4 regions of the Paenibacillus sp. P32E genome follow, and region 3 is predicted to be linked to each of the others. Evidence: riboswitches for the same ligand, from Rfam matches in the RefSeq annotation. Region 3 holds a riboswitch; each other region holds the start of a gene.
The links. Region 3 has a riboswitch for cyclic di-GMP ahead of A3848_RS19880 (S-layer homology domain-containing protein). Riboswitches for the same ligand answer to the same signal wherever they lie in the genome.

Region 1 (3,673 bases), on a different contig from region 3:
CGGTGCGTACAACTGCCGGAACACCGGTTAACTGCATGTTATTAAAATATTCCGCCTGCAGTCCGTTTGCAGCAGTAGCCGCCGCTGTTAGAGCCGGCGTTGGTATCGGTGTTGGCACCGGCGTTGGTGCCGGTGTTGGCACTGGCGTTGGTGTCGGTGTTGGCACCGGCGTCGGTGTCGGTGTTGGCACCGGCGTTGGCACCGGCGTTGGTGTCGGTGTTGGCACCGGCGTTGGTGTCGGTGTTGGCACCGGCGTTGGTGTCGGTGTTGACACCGGCGTTGGTGTCGGTGTTGACACCGGCGTTGGTGTCGGTGTTGGCACCGGCGTTGGTGCTTCTACAAGCGCCAACGAGGTTTTGCTAACGCTGGCTGCTGACGTATTTACAAACAATGCGCTTGTTGGGACGGTCGCTTTGACCTGGCTTGCGCTTTGCCACATCAGACGGATGTTGGCATCGCCTGCATTCTCATAATATTCCACTCTGATATCATAGAGCTGTCCAGCCGTCATAGCGATACTTCCGATACGTTCAGTTCCGCTCTGCTTGGTCCAGCTGTCGATTACGGCTGTGCCGTTAATCCAGACACGGATACCATCGTCAGAAGTAGTGATAATCTGGTAGGTCTCGCTGTATAAAGGCTTGATTTTCCCTGTCCAGCGGGCCGAGACCCCATCTACCTTTATGGAGCTGTCCGGTGAGCCTTGACGCCAGTTGAAATTAAGCAGCGCGTCGTCACGTACCTTTGCAGGTGTGCCTGAAAGCGTCATGTTATTGTAATACTCTCCGTGAAGGCCATTCACAACAGGCGTTTGTACATTATCACCGGACGCCGGAGTGGTTATTGGCTTTACCGTTGCTGTGGGTAAAGGTACTGGCGTAGCAGTTGGCGTTGGCGTTGCTGTGGCAGTCGGCGTTGCAGTCGGCTTTGCAGTCGGTGTGGCAGTTGGCGTTGCCGTTGGTGTGGCAGTCGGAGCAGGTGTCTGCACTACCTCCGCTTTATATTCATTAAGCGATACTGTATAGCTGTCACTCATGAAATTTTTGATGGTATCTGTACTGTTATTCTCATAGAGCATTTTTCCCCAGTTCATCATGTATACCCATTTTCTCTGGGAAAGCTGGAGCTTGGCTGTACTTGGCATTTCACCATTTTCACCGATAGCAATGGGTTTGCCGTTGGCGAGACTCAACAGGTCGTCATAATACTTGTTCATATAATCATTGTTATATATATCTGCTGCAAGGATGTCTACCTTATCCGCTCCCGGATAGGTCAGTTCATATGGATCAGACCAGGCATTGGGAGCATTCGGGTTCCATACCCACAGCAGGTTGTTTAATTGATGAACGCCCACAAAGCGGTCATACATAATATTCCAAAGTTCCGCAAAATTGTTCTTCTTCCCCCACCAGAACCAGTTGCCGTTCATTTCATGGTAAGGTCTCCAAAGTACAGGAACGCCCGCGTCCCGCAAGCTTTTGAGTGAAACCGCCACTTTGTCCAGATCGGCGATGAGGCTGTTGTATTGGGCTGTTCCAGGTGTTACATACTTATTGAAGTCCTCTTGGCTGAGTGTCTTCTGCACATTGGACCACAGATAAGAAGTCCCTGGCAGTTGCTCATGGAAGGTCATAGCGACGATGCCGCCATTTTTATACCAGTTGATCGCACTGTTCACTACATTTTTGCGCTGAGTTGCTGCAGTACTTTCCGACTGGCCGCTGATCACACCAAGCTCGAAGCCATGGAGGGCAGCGAACTGTCCGCTGGTTCCCTTCAGTTTGTTGCTGAACTCATCCGGGCTCTCCAGGTAGTCATGCTGGCCTGTGATAATGCCTTTTCCGGAAATGGAGTACAGATTGTCAAGCAGCTTGACAGCTTCAGCTGAAGCATCCGGATTAACCGGTGCTGAAGAACTCGAAGCAGCTGCGGTGGAAGGCGCAGCCCCCAAACCCAGTGGTACAACGGTCAACAACAGGGCAATAGTTACAATGGTGCACAGCAGACGCGAATTACGGTAAGTTGTCAAAATTCATCTTCCTTTCGGTAGCTAGGCTGCCACTCTTTCGAAGGCCCTATAGCTTTGCGTCCCTATCTTTCGATTAGGTTTGCCTTTTTCGTTTTGGAAGGATTTATCCCTCTTACCGTAAGTATCGTCTCTATTAATTTTTTAGTTTAGAGCATTAATGAATTTTTCTTAATAAATGGTTCTTAATACCTGTTTTGGATTTGACACAATTGGGTAAATAGATGATTTAGCCCTAGGTTTAGGCCCATCCTATACATCAACCGGGACGATTCAGTCGAATTTTACAACGCAATTAGCGTTCCTATTTTAAGAAATGAATTGATGAAGAGCAATATCCTTCCAGTCCAGTGTGATGCGGATATTATCCTCTTCCACCAGCTCTGAACCGGTCTGCACCTCAATGAACTCTACATCGGTTAGCGCCAGGATTGCATGTTTTGTGCCTTCCGGTATGCGCACTACATCTCCCGCTTTCACATTATGCATCTTCTCATTCAGCACAATGCTGGCTTCCCCGCTGACAATCGTCCAGATTTCACTGCGTTTGTGATGCAGCTGGTAGCTGATGTTTTTACCTTCGGCTATGAAAATCCGCTTGGTCAGCACCTCGTTGCCCTCATCATATTTCACATAATCAATAACCTTATAGTGGCCCCAGCGGCGTTCCTCGTACATGGGTCTTTGTTCAAAAGACTTCAGCACTTCCTTAATCCGCGGGCTTTCGGCTTTGTGAGTGACCAGAATGCCATCCGGGCTGGCTGCGATGATTAAATCTTTCGCACCGATGACTGTAATCGGAATATCCAGTTCGTTGATCAGGCAGGTTCCTTCAGAATCGGCAGTCACGAACCCTTTACCCACGTGGTTGCTGCTCATTTCTTCTGTGAGGGTATTCCAGGTGCCAAGATCCTTCCAGAAACCGGCGTAAGGCTGAACGACGATCTTCTCCTCTTTTTCTACCACTTCGTAGTCAAAACTGATGGAAGCCAGCAATTTATATTGCTTCTGCAGCTCCTCATAGTTCAAAGGCAGACCTTTACGCTGCAAAATATCCAGCAAATAACCCAAACGGAATGCAAATACTCCGCAGTTCCACAACGCGCCCTTGCTGATCAGTTCTTCAGCCTGTACACGGTCCGGCTTCTCCTGGAAATGGCTCACCTGCAGATAGCCGCTTGCCGCTGCCTCGTCACTGGTAGGAATAATATAGCCGTATTTCTCGGAAGCCAGCTCAGGAACAACCCCCATCAGCGCCAGGTTTGCGCCGCTTTGTTCCATCGTTGCTTCAAGCTGGACGACGGTGTCAAAAAATGATGCCTCCACATAAGGATCGACCGGCAAAATGGCCACTGTCTCGCTGGGAGACACTCCTGCCACGGAATACAGATAAGCTGCAGTCAAAGCGATGGCAGGGAAGGTATCCCGGCGTTCCGGCTCCACAATGATAGGCACCTCTGCGCCGAGCTGGCTCTGTATCATCTCCACTTGGCTGCGGCCGGTCGCCAGGTACGAGGATTCCGCCATCCCTGTCTCCTGCAGTTGTCTCCATACACGTTGTACCATGGATTCCGGCTCACCTGCCGGACTTTGCAGTACCTTCAGAAATTGCTTGGAACGTGAATCATTGGATAAAGGCCAGAG
Region 2 (3,673 bases), on a different contig from region 3:
AGAACTTGCCGCGTTCGATCTCGAAGCTGACGCCTTTTAGTACCGGCTCTTCATCGTCGTATTGTTTAACCACCTGGTCAAAAGAAATAATAGTGCCTTCCGGGGTAGCTATAGCTAACAACCTCCCTTACCTTATGTAATACAACCTATTTTACCCGCTTCTTGCGGGAGGAAATCGAAATGGCATGCTCAGCGCGAATAAGCGACAGTTCCCCCCTTCCTTCGACATACTTCCATAATATACAGCATAAAGGATAAGTCCTATATATGCGATAGCATACATTGGTGAAAATCAGCACCGGAAACTTAACAAGTTCGTAAAAATTAAGGCTCTTCCGGCCCGTTTTGCGGTGCTATAATGAAAACGGCTGAAAGTTATTTCATTTTTTCTCTTAATAACCTGAAAGAAGATGACCCTCATGAACGAAGGATTACAGGACCGCCTGGAGAAATTCGGACTGTCTTTATATATGATACGCGTTACACTGGCTGCTTCACTCTCCTGGCTGACGGTGCACACCTTGTATGGAGACAGCTACTTATATTTCGCTCCACTGGCGGCAATTCTGATCACTCAGGGAAGCGTCAAGGCTTCCTTTGAAAAGGGTGTATACCGGATGACCGGCGTTGTGCTTGGCGGAATTGTGAGCTTGATCGTGGGACGATTCTTCGATGTCGGAGCGCTCTCCATTCTGCTGATGCTGCTGGTTGGTATCGGAGTCGCTACTGCCTGCCGGATTAATATCCAAGCCATCTCCCAGGTCGGTGTAACCTCTGTTCTGGCCCTTACCTTCTATCATGACCATTATATCGAGTGGCGGGTCGCCGAAACGCTTATCGGAGTCATTATTGCGCTAATCATCAATATGATTATCGTTCCGCCTAAGGGGTTCGTCAAGGTGAAAGGCTTGGCACTCGAAGGCAGTCTGCTGCTGGCTGATGCCCTAAGCGGCCTTGCGGGTGGCGGACGGGGAGCGCCTCCGGTTTCGGATACGCTGGCACGTTCCGCTTCGCTGCTGGCCAAGAGCGAGCAACAGCAAAAGGAACTACATTATACCCTAACGCATTACCAGTGCCGCAGCGAGCTTCGCGGACTCTCCCAGGCCACTGCACATCTCAAGCAAATACAATGCTATGTCAAGGAGATCAGCTCAGAAATTGCGCTGCTGCCAACACATCATGCTGCGGCTGACTGGATGGCAGAGATCGTAACTGCCACCGCAGACTGTATCGCGCTCTATGGTACCAAAACACTCTCAGATGCCGAAAGTCAGCATTCGCTTCCCGAGTCACTGCGCCGGGCCCGTGATCTTCAGCTAGCCTGGTTCTCGGAGCTGCAGGGACAATGCTCACTGACTTCCATCCGCGATCTCGGCGCGGTCTTCTCCCACCTGAACCGGGTGCTGGAGGAAATCGAACAGGCCGACTACGTAGTGATATCAGCCGCACCGCAGAACAGCAAGACTGAGGCAGCCCGCGCTATACACTTCATACAAAAAGGACTCTCCCACAAGCTTTAGGCTTGGGAGCGTCCTTTTTTTCTGGAGTATCGGCCATAATCCCCCGCTAAATCCCCTTTTAGTTTAGAATTCAATAAACAGAAAAAAATCCTTAATTACATTTAATTTACAATAAATCAACAATTAGTTACATTTATCATTATTTATAGTCTAAATCAATTATTCCAGTTGAAAATTCGCTACTTAAGTACTAGAATTAATGTTGTTTGCTGAAGTTTTTATTGGACAGAGTGCCAGTATTGACCATTTTTTTGTCGATTGTAGTCGATTTAAATGGGCCTTGTACTGAGTATATATCATTGATCTATTCCTAAAGGCAAACTGTCTGAAAGGACAGGACGCAAAGCCATGGGCCTAAGAGTACAGTTATTGCTGTTTTATGGTCGCCAGGTTGCCAATAGAGACGCCATTTGGTCGGATATCCCAAGATATCGCATCACGGCTCCATGATGTTCTTTCTGTACAGATACCATTGATTATACGAAAAGTGAGGTTACGAGAATGCCGCAGCATATTATCGAACGTTCACGGTACGAGTTCATTGCTTCCATGCTTCTTGGAAAGCACGATCTCATGGATCTTTATTCTGTGGATGCTCAGACGTTTGGCGGAACAGACAGAGCGAAGAACGGCGTTATCATTATCCAGAACAACCAAATTTTCATCACCCCTCCTCTGCCTGGCGGCATGCCGGCTGTAATTTCAGCTGTCCATCCCGTAATTCTTAAGATCAATGGACAAACCCTCACAGAGCCAACTCCAATCACGTCTGCAGATGATCTCACCTGGGAGATTTGCGAGAAGCCACAATACCAGATTACCGTATCCGATGATAAGCTCAAAGTGTACTTTACGCTTTACCGTGCCGAAAGATATGCCTGGAACCTGGTCAACAGTCCGGCTTCAGCCAATGTCACTGTACGTGCAGAAATGAACCGTGATTCCTTGTTGTCCGTTCTGTCGATAGCGCAGATTATGTCTGGCCTTGAGAAAAGCTCCATTGTCAGCTCGCTCAACATCCCCGCTCTCTATGAGGAGCTGAACAACCCGACCTATCTTCCTGTCTGCATAGCAGAAGGCAAGGCTCCCGTACCCGGGACCAATGCGAGGCTGGAGCTGCTGTTTCAGAAGAAAATAGAAAATGCATTTAAGGGGACATGCCTTTCTGAAGATGAATCCTGCCACGGTGAATTCCTTACTGTCCAGGAAGGCGAAGTGTTTGCACAGAAGCTGCCACCCCAAGAGGGCCTGCCTGGATTCACCGTGTACGGAGGTGTCCTTCCCCCGCCCCCGCCGCGGGACCTTACTCTATTGACCGGACATTATGCGTCACTGCTTCCGGGGGGACAGATCTCTGCCCGCTGTAAAGGCAGACCGCGTATTACCGGAAACGGAACCTTTGTGAAAACGATTGATTTCCCCCAAACCTATGTGGTTCCGCAGAATGATGCCGTGGAACCAGCCACCATCAGGTTCCCGGGAGATGTCATTGCAGCTCATCCTCTGAACAAGAACACGGTGATTGAAGCCTTGGGTAATGTATACATATACGGTGACGTTCACAATTCCAGAATTGCAGCAACAGGCAGTATATTTATCAGCGGCAAGGCCGTCGATAGTGAATTGTATGCCGGAGCGTTCGGCGCCGCACACCACCGTCTGTGCAGCTTTTCTGAGCTGCTGATCCAAGAGATCTCCAGTCTGAGAGAAGCAGCTAAGAACCTTGCCGAGACGGTCGAGTCCACGATGCAGACGGTAAAGTACGGCCTAGTCATTATGCTGCTGCTGGAGAGCAAATATGAGCATCTTCCCCTTCTGATTAGCGATATGCGGGAACTGTTGTCGGACTTGAGCGCTGACTACCCGCAGGATACCAAAATTGTGAGGCACATGATGGATATTTTTCTGAGACCCGGACATTTTACCGACCTCATTACGGATGCGGGAATAGGCTCTTTTCTGAGTCTGCTTAAAAACCTTATCGAGGGAATCTCCCTCATGCAGGAGGAGCAAGTCCGGATCGATATTTCGGGGGCACAGAACAGCATCATTAAATCCGGCGGAGATATCCATATTCATGGGGAAGGGATTGGCCGGAGCACGCTGTGTTCCTGCGGCGATATTTATTTTGCGAAGGATGGTTCCATGTGCTC
Region 3 (3,673 bases):
GATTCCCGTGCCCATGCGCTAATGCTGTCATTATCCTTGAATCCGGAGAGTCCAGCCTCACGCTTGACCGCATCCGCAGCAGTAGCCTTGTTGCCCGTAGTGCTGTCAATCGCCCGCATCAGCATCACCATCATCTGTTCACGGGTCAGCGGATCATTGCCATGAAAGAATCTGGCTTCGCCGGTTACGATTCCGGCCTTGGCTGCCGCCTCCACATATGGGTAAGACCAGCTCGCCGCCGGGACATCACGGAAGGTCGCCGTATCCGGCTGCACCGGCTGCAACTGAAGAGCTGCTGCCAGCAGCTTCGTGAATTCCGCCCGGGTCAAAATACCTTTTGGCGCATACACGGTTCCGTTCATCCCGTTCACGATTCCTCTTGCGGCGAGTACCTCTACCTGTTGCTGTGCCCAATGGCCTGACAAATCTGTGAAATCAATATCGCGCAGCATAACCGCATACAGTCCGGAGGCTGTAATCTTGGCCTGCACAAATCCATTCTCCGCTGCAGTCACTCCCCCGATATAGGTCCAGTTGCCTTTTGCCGGATTGTAGCTGTAGATTCCAAGCTTTTCACGACTTGTCGTCCAAGGCTCTTCCTTGGGATATTGAACCGCCAGTTTGGCCGGGATCAGAAATGGAGAACTCGCTTGTATCTGCCAGGCGGAACCTGCCTTCAGCAGTTTTTTGCCGTTTGCGTCGATCAGTGCCTGTGTCTCCAGCTCCGCTTGGGCCAAGCTTACAGTGGTATTGTCCTTGAAGGTTCCTGCTGAAATCTCCAGCCGCGCCAAGCCATTCAGTACAGACAAGATACCGCCGGCACTGCCGATAACCTGACTATCCTTGGCTCCGGTTATTACAGGGATCTTCACTTCCGGGGTTGAGCCCGAGTTCGAGCCGGTACCTGGATTTGGCGTTGTACCCGGGGATGGAGTTGTTCCCGGACTTGGAGTCGGGAGGCTTCCATCTTTTAATTCCACTGATTCTATGTAGTCGTCTTTCTTGCTGTACAACAGCTTACTTCCGTTAATTCCGATCAGCTTCGCCCCGGCCGGTACCGCCGGCAGAGGCTTCACTGCATAAGTAGAGAGATCCACCTGCTGCAGCGTAACTGCACCGTTAACATCCTCTTGAAAAACGGCCTGTCCTCCACCTATGGACATGAAGGCATACTCTGTTCCTCCAGGCTTCATCTCCGTGAGATCCACAGGCTGTGCCGTCAGGTCTTTGATATTCAGAAGCACATACTTACTCTCAGAGGCGCCGTTCTTTTGCTTAAACAGCACATGGCTCCCGTTAAAAACAAACCAGTCCACGTAATTCGCTCCGCCCAGACTAACAAGCGCACGCGTGACTCCACTGCTTACATCCAGCAGACTGAGACCCCCGTCACGGGCATTCTTATACACCACATCTCCACCTGCCAGTACCGGGAACCGTCCTTCGCCGAGGTCGGCTTCAACCCCCGTAGCCAGATCATGATAGATCATGCTGCCGTAATTTTTGCGCTCGTACCAGACCACGCCAACTCCATCCGTAGTCGGATTCCCATATTGGCCGGACTGCTTGTTAAGCTTGATGCGGGTGCCTGTTGCAAGATTTGCAGAGTAGATATCCCAGTTCAGGGAAGATTCCTGCTCCGTTCCCTTGTCCGCCCACACGGCAATACTGCCGCCCACTGAAGGGGCGTCCTTGGCGGATGAGCTCGTCGTAAGTACCGTACCCGCACCACTGGATTGATTCAGCGCGTGCACCTGTTTGACCCCGCCTGCATCTGCTTCCAGCCATACGATCCGGTCACCGGATACACTGTAGTCCGTTCTGCCCGGATCTGTCCCCGCTGCCGAGACCTGCTTCATGCTGAACCCCCCGCTTAACAGGCCCCCAAGCATACATACCACCGCCACTGCGGCCACAAGGGGCCGCGACAACTTCATTTCCCTTTCCAACCTCATTCACTTCTCTCCCCCAGCGCTATTTGTAGGCACGCCAAAAAACCAAGTGCCTTGAGCGGCCCGGCTGCCCTAACATCCTTCCCGGATGAAGTAGGCCCGTGGCTTTGCGTCTCCGACTTTCGTACGGATTTGCCTTTGTTCCAAACTCGGTTTTCAGTCCCTTTACCCTTATGTATTCGTGACTTTCGATGTACAGGACTCTATCATTATCGGAATTTATTCCTGTAGAATTAAGATGTTCTATTTTTCCCTTTTTTAGGGATTTGGGCATAGAAAAAACCACATGCAGGGGATGCCCCGCATGTGGTTTATAGTCAGCTTCTATACTTCTTCTACTGGACAAGCAAAAAGGGCTTCGCTGTAAGCAGTGTCATAGCTGGCTTCAGGGCATATTTCAGGTCCATGCCCACAGGAATCCGTCACGGTCCCAGGCGATTCTTCCGCCGTGCAGCTTGCGGAAGGCCTTCTTCACATCCTTGGACAACGAAGCATTCCCGTTCTCATTCACAAATACAAACTGCTCGCCAAAATTAGCCTTCACATATTCAATCGCAGCGGTCTGGTACAGGGTTCCCGTAAAACGGATCTCCTTGACCATCCACTCCGCTACCTCTTGTGCAGTTACTTCCATCAGGGTACTGCTCCTTCCTGTAAATCCCTCTACAATGCCTTCCCATTATAGCATGAATATGGTCACTCGGGAGGTTCACTGGACAGGGCAAGAGACGGGACAGTGGAGAGCGAAGAGGCGGGCCGAAGAACAAGAACGGGGAATGAACAGCACGACGGACGGGCAACAGTCAAGGCCATTCGGGTAGAACAGGTTCGCATAGAAAGGATTAGAAGAAGTGGAAGAAGCGGAAGAAGTGAAAGAAGTGAAATCAGACGGTCACTCTTCCGCCTCCCCGCGCAGGTTCGCTGCTTGGCGGTGTATAAGCCGAATTTAAGAATTAGAATACACTACCCAATGAATTCTCTGTTCCTACAGAGATTAATCAATGCACAGAGATCGATTCTGAAGCAACTCTATATCGTTTATGCTGAACAATAAAGGCTAGCTTACGTATCACGACGGAGATTAGTTGGCATTTATACAATTAATTTCCGATAAATCGTAGAAATACTAGTATTAGTTGGAATTAATCCACTTAATATTGATCAATATGGATAATTCGGGCTGAAAGTAGATTTTTAGTTTTACTTTTTCCACTGCAGTGCTGCGATACCGTAATTCCAGCTGATTAGTGGTAGTTTTTCTACATAAATTTTTATAACAACGATAAGTAATCATAGTTTAAGAATGTTGAGCGATACACATAGCAAACGTCCATTCCAGCGAAAGGATCGACGCTAAGCCTTGGAGTCAGGACTTATATCCCCGCCTCTACGCCCCCTCCTGCTCCAGATGCAGCAGCTGGGAGGGATCAAGCAACAGGGTCACACAATCCCCTTCCCGAACCCGCAGCCAGCGGCCGTCATTCAGCAGGTCTACGGTCAGAATGATCCCCTCTGCCATGACCGTGGCGCGGATGATATTGCCCAGAATCGACACGGACTGAACCTGTCCGCGTACATCCACCATGCCATCCGCATCATCCTGAATTGCTTCACCTTCAGCCAGCAGGGTTACCGCCTCGGGGCGGATTGCAAAACGGTCGGAGCGGCTGTCGATCCTGCGGAACAACGCGAGTGCCTCCGCCCGGTTGAATACGTTATAG
Region 4 (3,673 bases), on a different contig from region 3:
AAAAGTAGTCCTGAACAAACGCTCTTTGGAGAGCGGGCATCCGCCTGCTGTTCCAATGAGCGTTTTTCTATATCGGATGTCACATCCTCTGAGCCTGAAGCACTAGTGAAAAGTATCTTCTCCAAATTGAACAAAACCACCATGCTATGTATGAAGATATTCACACAAAATTCATGCCCGAAAGACCTATTTGAGCATTTTTATGTCAATTCTTACAATAGACCTCTCCCTCTGAAAACGCCTATAATATTATAATACACAACATTATTTTAGGGGGAACTTTTTATGATGGACTGGATGAACAAGCTTCCGTTAAAACAGAGAATTAGAGCCGGTTGTTACTTGGTTGCCGCTTTATTCGCTGTCCCTGTACTAATCACACTTGTAGTGATGGGCAAGATGATTATCGGCATTATAATGGTTGCGGTATTGGCTGCACTGACCTTCCCACTCGCACGCTTCATTGAGAGAACGCTTACATCTTCATTCGATGATATCTCTAACGTAACCCATACGATTGCCAAAGGTGACTTTACAACCCGGGCAGATGAGAACGGTTCCATGGGGGAAGTCAGCCGCTCCTTCAATACAATGATCGATAAGCTGAAGAAAATACTAACCGAAGCGTCTCAGATTACCCGCCATGTCATGGATGCCAGCCGCGGAATCGAGGACAAAAATCAGAATCTGAAAATCGTAATGGCGCAGGTCTCCTCCTCTTCCAATGAACTGGCTCTCGGCGCAAATGAAATATCCGTGGACATCGCCGATATGACCGATTCCATCAAAGACATTGAAACCAAGGTTTCGAATTACACAAGCTCTACCAAAGAAATGAACAGACGTTCCATACATACGCTAGAATTAGTTGAGAAAGGCCGCCAATCCGTTGATACTCAAGCAGAAGGCATGCGCAAGAATATACAAGCTACCCAGAAGGTCGCCGATACGATTGAAGCACTATCACATAATGCCCGGGGGATCACGATGATCACCAAAACCATTACAGAAATCGCCGAGCAGACCAACCTGCTCTCACTCAATGCATCGATCGAAGCAGCACGCGCCGGTGAACATGGTCGTGGTTTCGCTGTTGTAGCCCAGGAAGTCCGCAAGCTTGCTGAGGAATCTACAGCCTCCACCAAAGAAGTATTCGGTCTGGTACGCAGTATTGAGAACGATATCAAGGAAGCGATTGAGAATATTGCCATCAATGAGGAAGTCGTCCAAGTTCAAAATGAAATGATCATTGAAACCGCGAATATTTTCGCCCAGATTGTGCAAAGCGTTCAGTACATCACCGAGCAAATTGCTTCTTTCTCGTCTGAGAGTGATCTCATGCTGGAGAGCGCGTTAAAAATTTCTGGAGCTATCGAAAATATCTCTGCGATTACAGAAGAAACTGCGGCCGGAACCCAAGAGGTATCCGCAGCAATGAACGAACAAATAAATGCCCTGCAGTCTGTTGCTGAAGAAACAGAGAAAATGACGCAAGCAGTATTCCAACTCCAGAAAACGATCCATATTTTCAAATTTTAATCTCCATTTTCATAGACCGTTTCATATGAAGCGGTCTTTTTTTGTTCACAAAATAATCAATGTTATTTTATGAAAATTCAGTTTTTTGGCAGCAGCAAGTACCGTTATTTCTTTTGCACTTCTCTCCGCTATTTTTAATGGAAATAATAAAATGAATTCAATTGGATCTGAAGGGTGTTTCGTTCATTAGCCTTATTAATCCAGATAAATAATGGGTACACCCCATTATTCCAATCAAATCATCCATTTCCATACAAAGGAATAGTTCAATATACCTGATATATTTCTGTTTCAATGTTTCTTCACAATTTGTATTATTAAGACTTTTTTGCATTAAATTTTTTTTGGATTCGCCCTGTTTTCCAACTCAACTGGACCATTTCTTGCAATTGACATTGTTCGTTAATTTCGTCAAAAACTGAGCTTTTCAGCACAAATATATTGACAAGAGAGGAGCTAGAAATATATTGTAAAGTAAAAATATGCATTTTTTCCAATACATCATAACGGCAAAATTCACCGAAAGGGAATGACGCAAAGCCATGGATCTACAGTCTCATTTTTATGGGACCATGACAGCCAGGTTGCTGAACAACCGAAGCTCTGGGGAAACCTCGTTCTATACGGTTATTCATTGCAGCCGACCTGTACTCTCGTGAGTGCAGGTTTTCTATTTCTGCTAAAAAAAAACATTGGGTGGGTGGATTATCTGAAAACAGTCGCAGATTATATGGCTGAGGCACTACGAAACCTCGGCGTAACACATTCCTTTGGTATCATCGGCAAGTCTATTTGTCCCGTAGTTCTTAAGATGGTCGATTACGGGATTGAATTTATTCCTGGCAGACATGAGTCCAGCTCCGGGTTCGAAGCAGCAGGCTATGCTCTCAAAACCGGCAGGCTGGGTGTAGCTTTTGGGACTTCAGGTCCAGGCGGAACCAATCTTCTTACTGCTGCAGCACATGCTAAAGCGAACAACCTGCCTGTGCTGTTCATTACAGGTCATCAATCTATTAAGGAGCTGGGAATTCCCCAGTGCCAGGATTCTTCGTCATATCTGGCTGACCTGGCGGACATGTTCAGACCGGCTACACTCTTCAGTAAACTGGTGGAGCGAGGTGATCATTTCAGCACCTTATTTAACCATGCTATTTCTATTGCTTTGGGCGGACAGCGCGGGCCGGTCCATTTATGTATCCCGTTTGATGTGCAGACGGAAATGCTGGAAGAATGCCGGATAGTGATTCCTGAGCGTGAACATCTCGTAAGCACTGCTAATTTCGAACGTGTGATTTCAGCTATTAATGCCTCCAGCCATCCTCTTATTATTGCCGGCAAAGGGGTTAACCGTTCTATTGCACACCAAGAGCTCATTCAGCTGGCTGAAACTTTTAACATCCCTGTCGTTACTTCACCGGGAGGAAAAGGTGCGATCCCTTGGGATCACCCGTTGTATCATGGACCAATTGGTGTTGGCGGCTGCAAGCATGGTGATGATTTATTGAACCGCAGTGATTTGTTCATTGTGCTTGGATCACGTCTGAGTGACATGACCATCTGCAATCTAAAGGCTGAAAATCACCCGAAAACACTTATCCAATTTGACGTAGACCCTACCTTCGTAGGTAAAATTTTATCTTCACAGACCATCGCTATAGGCGGGGATTTACGGGACAATTTGGCTTTTTATCTAAAGAATATAGATACAGCTGCTATAAAGAAACATATAACAGAAACCGATGTTCATTATGCGGAAGAGTTGCCTGTTCTCTCCAAGCTGTCACTAGCTTCGGTCATGAGCACCTTGAGCGATTTGATTCCTTACAACAACACCGTTTTTGTAGATGACGGCAGCCATGGCTTCAACGCCGTGAAATGGTACAACGTGAAAAAACCGGGTAGTTTTGTCTTTGATGCTTATTTTGCCTGTATGGGCAACTCCATTGGCATGGCTATTGGGGCTAAGGTGGCTTCCCCTGAAGAAACCATTTTCTGCCTAACCGGAGATGGCTGCTTCATGATGCTTGGTGCTGAAATCAACACTGCAGTCTGCAAGAATATTCCGGTAATCTTTATCGTAGTGAACAACATGCAGCTGGATATGGCGCTTAAGGGGATGGAGAAAACCACAGGC

Region 1: linked by a shared signal. The riboswitch ahead of A3848_RS31140 (glycosyl hydrolase) and the one ahead of A3848_RS19880 (S-layer homology domain-containing protein) in region 3 are both predicted to bind cyclic di-GMP.
Region 2: linked by a shared signal. The riboswitch ahead of A3848_RS28715 (flagellar assembly protein A) and the one ahead of A3848_RS19880 (S-layer homology domain-containing protein) in region 3 are both predicted to bind cyclic di-GMP.
Region 4: linked by a shared signal. The riboswitch ahead of A3848_RS25115 (thiamine pyrophosphate-binding protein) and the one ahead of A3848_RS19880 (S-layer homology domain-containing protein) in region 3 are both predicted to bind cyclic di-GMP.

What each region holds. Positions count from the first base shown of each region.
Region 1 is NZ_LVYY01000001.1:274,760-278,432, reverse strand. Features, by position in the region: gene A3848_RS31140 (glycosyl hydrolase) at 1-2,032, opposite strand, end outside; cyclic di-GMP riboswitch class I at 2,046-2,126, opposite strand; gene A3848_RS00930 (sugar phosphate nucleotidyltransferase) at 2,339-3,673, opposite strand, start outside.
Region 2 is NZ_LVYY01000068.1:254,800-258,472, reverse strand. Features, by position in the region: gene A3848_RS28725 (ABC transporter ATP-binding protein) at 1-121, opposite strand, end outside; gene A3848_RS28720 (FUSC family protein) at 420-1,520, shown strand; cyclic di-GMP riboswitch class I at 1,826-1,919, shown strand; gene A3848_RS28715 (flagellar assembly protein A) at 2,022-3,673, shown strand, end outside.
Region 3 is NZ_LVYY01000024.1:4,115-7,787, reverse strand. Features, by position in the region: gene A3848_RS19880 (S-layer homology domain-containing protein) at 1-1,955, opposite strand, end outside; cyclic di-GMP riboswitch class I at 2,007-2,099, opposite strand; gene A3848_RS19875 (DUF6953 family protein) at 2,350-2,586, opposite strand; gene A3848_RS19870 (ABC transporter ATP-binding protein) at 3,340-3,673, opposite strand, start outside.
Region 4 is NZ_LVYY01000046.1:113,676-117,348, reverse strand. Features, by position in the region: gene A3848_RS25120 (methyl-accepting chemotaxis protein) at 289-1,539, shown strand; cyclic di-GMP riboswitch class I at 2,038-2,131, shown strand; gene A3848_RS25115 (thiamine pyrophosphate-binding protein) at 2,270-3,673, shown strand, end outside.